2 regions of the Aeromicrobium sp. P5_D10 genome follow, and region 1 is predicted to be linked to the other one. Evidence: riboswitches for the same ligand, from Rfam matches in the RefSeq annotation. Region 1 holds a riboswitch; the other holds the start of a gene.

Region 1 (2,198 bases):
CGGACCCATTCGTGATCGGCCGTGTACTTCAGGTCAGCGGGAATGCTCATGAAATTCTCCTGGTGTGGTGGTGATCAGCGAGGACGGCGGTAGAACGGCAAGGGCACTACTCGGGCGGGTTCGCGTCGGCCGCGCACATCCACTGCGAGCTGCGTCCCCACCTCGCTGACGTGGACATCGACGTAGGCCATCGCGATGGGGTGCTCGAGCGTCGGAGAGGGCGCACCGCTCGTGACGCGGCCCACGGGCTCGTCGGTGCCCCTGATCAAAACCGTCTGACCGTCCCGTGCGACGCGACGTCCTTCCAGCTCGAGGCCCACCAGGACGTGGTGGACGGATTGCTCCGAAGTCTTCTGGAGCGCATCACGTCCGACGAAGCCACCCGGTTTGTCGAAGGCCACGACCCGTCCCAGCCCCGCATCGAACGGCGTCCTGGTCAGGTCGAGCTCATGCCCGTACAGGGGCATCCCCGCCTCGAGGCGGAGCGTGTCCCGGCAGGAAAGTCCGGCAGGCCGGAGGCCGCTCGCGACACCCGCCTCGCTCAGCGCCGCCCAGATACCGGGCGCCTCGTGCTGGTTGACGTAGATCTCGAAACCGTCCTCGCCGGTGTATCCGGTACGGGCGATCTTCACCGGCACGTGCCGGATCTCGCCGCTGATGATCGCGTAGTACTTGAGCGCGTCGACGGCGGCAGTGGTCACCCTCTGGAGGATCTCGAGGGACGCCGGGCCCTGAACGGCGATCAACGCATCGGTCTCCGACCGGTCCACGACCGTGACGTCGAACGGCGCGCAACGACTCACGAGCTGGGTCAGAACCGTCGTGTGATTGCTCGCATTGGCGACGACGAGGAAACGTTCCTCCCCCAACCGGTACACGACGAGATCGTCGATCACCCCGCCCGCTTCGTCACACATCATGCTGTACTTCGCCCGACCGACCATGACCGTCGAGATCCAGCCGACGAGTGAGGCGTCCAGCGCTTCAGCCGCTCCCTGGCCGGCCAGTTCGATCTGGCCCATGTGCGACAGATCGAACAGACCCGCCGTCCGGCGCACTGCGTGATGTTCTTCGAGGTCCGAGGTGTATCGGATCGGCATGTTCCAGCCGGCGAACGTCGTGAACGAGGCACCCAGCATCTCGTGCTGGGCATACAAGGCGGTGTTGCGGGCTGCAATAACGGAAGTCGCGCGATCGTCGGTCATGAGAGGCCTTCGTCTACTCGACGCGCCCGGTGCGCGTCGCGGCCTCCCCGCTCTGTCGTGGTGCCTGAGAGATTCGACGCTGTGAACGTCTTTCACCGTGGGCGCAGGTATTGACCTGACTTTTCAGAGGTGCCTGGCCGGAGCGGTTCGGTGGCCTGAGAGATTCTGGGGAGAGTTGCTCCTTCGGCGCCCTGATGGGCTCTCCCGCTCCGGTTCGATCAGCGTGATGAAGTTATGTGTCTGCGATCCTACCCGAAGACGTCGTCACCATACTATATATTAGACACATGCGCACTCCTCCTGTCGTCAAGTCCGCCCGTGAGACGGCCTACGACTACCTCAAGTCCTCCATCGTGTCGGGCGAACTGACGCCGGGAGAGATCATCGACGACGCCGCGATCGCCCAGCTGTGCGGTATCAGCCGCACGCCCGTCCGAGAGGCCCTGATCCAGCTCGAGAAGGTCGGGCTCGTGAACGCGCCGCCCCGCCGTCGGCCGTCAGTCGCCTCCAGCAGCGGTGACGACATCGAACAGATCCTGGCCCCCCTCGGGGCGCTGCAGACCTTGGCGGCCCGCGCGGCAACGCCGGTCATCACGCCCGATGACATCGACCACATGGAGACGCTCAACCAGCGTCTGTTGGCCGCCGCGGAGAACAATGACTGGGCCGAAGCGGCGCTGGCCGACATGGAATTCCACGGCGTGCTCGTGAGCCGGACCGACAACCGATTCCTGATCGCCGAGATCGACAATCTCCAGACCTTGTTCACCCGCGCCAACAGCCTCTACATGCGCAACCGCGGACCGGATCAGAACTCCAGCCGTGAGCATGCTGCCATCATCGAGGCACTGCACGACAAGGACGCCGACCGCGCCGCCGCCGCGACGGCCAAGAACTTCGAACGTCGCAGCCCCTCGGAAGAGGACTAGCGCTCACACGTGGTGTGAGCCCAGCAGAGCGGCCGCGGGATTGCGGATGAGCAGCTGATCGCAT
Region 2 (2,198 bases), on a different contig from region 1:
GTACGCCGAACAGGGCACGGCAACAGCCCGACCCCTGACTCACGAATTGATGCAGAACGTCGTGTTGGCCTTGGGCGATGAACTTTCCGAAGTACGCATCTTCGACGTCAAGGAAGGTGTCTTCTTCGCCTCGCTGGTCTTCGCGTCGGGCGCCGAGGTCGATGCTCGTCCATCCGACTCGATCGCGTTGGCATTGCGGGCCGGAGCACGGATCATGTGCACAGAAGATGTCCTCGACGAGGCGGGGATCGTCTCGACGACCGACGAAGACCAGGAAGTCGAGAAGTTCCGTGAGTTCCTCGATGAAGTCGAGCCTGAGGACTTCGGGTGAGTGCCAACTCTCAAGTTTTACGTGAGGGTTGAGGGTTGCGACACGCCGGTGAACACGCTCGGTCGTTGACCCGGGAAACTCTCACCCTTAAGTTGAGGGTGCTGCCGAAGGTACACGGATGTAGTTCCGTCGCGGTAGTCTTCCCCCATACCAGCTTTGGAAGGCATTTCGCATGATCGAGTCACACGAGAGCGACGCCGCGGCGTCCGATGCGGCAGCAGCAGAGGCCAGCGACCAAGGTCTGTTGTTCAACGACGATGTCTCACCGTTGCCCATGGATGCGGGTTTCCGCGGTCCCACGGCGTGCAGCGCGGCTGGTATCACCTATCGACAGCTCGACTACTGGGCTCGTACGGGCCTGGTGGATCCGACTGTGCGCTCAGCGACCGGATCGGGCACCCAGCGACTCTATTCGTTCAAAGACATCCTGCTGCTCAAGATCATCAAGCGCCTTCTCGACGCCGGTGTATCGCTCCAGCAGATCCGCATCGCGATCGATCACCTGCGCGTTCGCGGAACCGATGACCTGACGCAGGTCACGCTGATGAGCGATGGCGCCAGCGTGTACGAATGCCGCTCGGCCGACGAGGTCATCGACCTGCTCCGCGGCGGACAGGGCGTCTTCGGCATCGCGATCGGTGGCGTGTGGAAAGAAATCGAAGGCTCGCTGCACGAACTGCCCAGTGAACGCGCGATCGACGCCGAGGCCACGCTGTCGGCCAATGACGAGCTGGCAGCCCGCCGTCAAGCCCGCCGCACCTCCTAACGCTCGCGAGTCACGTAATTACGGCCGGTAAGTCAGTCAATTACGCGGACGATGTGATTCAGTGACTCGCCGTAGGTGATTTGGTGACTCATCAGCGGTAGGGTGGAGGTGCTATCGACCGCGCGTGGGAGAGTTTCGTCCAGGCGACGCCGAAGGGGCAATTCCTCCCCGGAACCTCTCAGGCACAAAGGACCACGCGACTGAGGCAATTCTGAAGCACCTCTTCGATCACGACTGATCGCGGTGGGGTGACAGAAGGGGAGGCGTATCGTCCGCGCCTCTACCTTCGGAGTTCCTTTGTCCCACGACTTTGCCGACCGCCATATTGGACCGACCGCCTCCGATCAGGACGCGATGGTGCGCCGCATTGGTTACGACTCGCTGGATGCCTTGATGCAGGCCGCTGTTCCTGCCGGGATCCGCAGCACGTCGGCGCTCAACCTGCCGGCCGCCCAGACCGAGTCCGAAGCCCTTGCTGGTTTGCGATCGCTCGCCGAGCGCAATAACCCCGGTATCGCGATGATCGGTCTTGGCTATCACCCGACTGTGACGCCGGCAGTCATCCGTCGAAATGTGCTCGAGGATCCGTCTTGGTACACCGCCTACACGCCGTATCAGCCGGAGATCTCGCAGGGACGCCTGGAGGCACTGCTGAACTTCCAGACTGTCATCTCCGATCTGACCGGTCTCCCCACCGCGAACTCATCGCTCCTCGACGAAGGCACAGCGGTCGCTGAAGCCATGACGTTGATCCGCCGGGGCACCAGAGGCAAGGACTCCCTGCCGATCATCATCGACGTGGGTCTGTTGCCCCAGACGCTGGCCGTGACCCATACCCGCGCCGAGGCGCTCGGAATCGAGCTTCACGAGGCTGATCTCGCGGCTGGTGTTCCCGAGATCGAGGCAGCCGGCATCATCGTGGCCTATCCACGTGCCGATGGCCAGATCATCGATCCGCGGCCCGCGATCGAGGCTGCTCATGCGACCGGCGGTCTCGCGGTCGTTGTCGCGGACCCGTTGGCACTGGTGCTCCTGGCCTCGCCCGGCTCACTCGGCGCGGACGTCGTCGTGGGATCCACGCAGCGATTCGGTGTGCCGATG

What was found. A riboswitch is a leader RNA that binds a small molecule or an ion and turns the genes downstream of it on or off. The one in region 1 is predicted to bind glycine.
Region 2: it holds a riboswitch for glycine, as region 1 does, so the genes downstream of both, gcvP (aminomethyl-transferring glycine dehydrogenase) here and gcvT (glycine cleavage system aminomethyltransferase GcvT) in region 1, are expected to answer to the same signal.

What each region holds. Positions count from the first base shown of each region.
Region 1 covers NZ_JBFUME010000002.1:683,209-685,406, reverse strand. Annotated here, with positions in the region: gene gcvH (glycine cleavage system protein GcvH) at 1-50, opposite strand, end outside; gene gcvT (glycine cleavage system aminomethyltransferase GcvT) at 75-1,205, opposite strand; glycine riboswitch at 1,248-1,338, opposite strand; glycine riboswitch at 1,339-1,422, opposite strand; gene ACXJKC_RS05030 (GntR family transcriptional regulator) at 1,493-2,134, shown strand; gene ACXJKC_RS05025 (phosphotriesterase family protein) at 2,138-2,198, opposite strand, start outside.
Region 2 covers NZ_JBFUME010000001.1:74,554-76,751, forward strand. Annotated here, with positions in the region: gene ACXJKC_RS00405 (bifunctional nuclease family protein) at 1-331, shown strand, start outside; gene ACXJKC_RS00410 (MerR family transcriptional regulator) at 504-1,097, shown strand; glycine riboswitch at 1,213-1,302, shown strand; gene gcvP (aminomethyl-transferring glycine dehydrogenase) at 1,395-2,198, shown strand, end outside.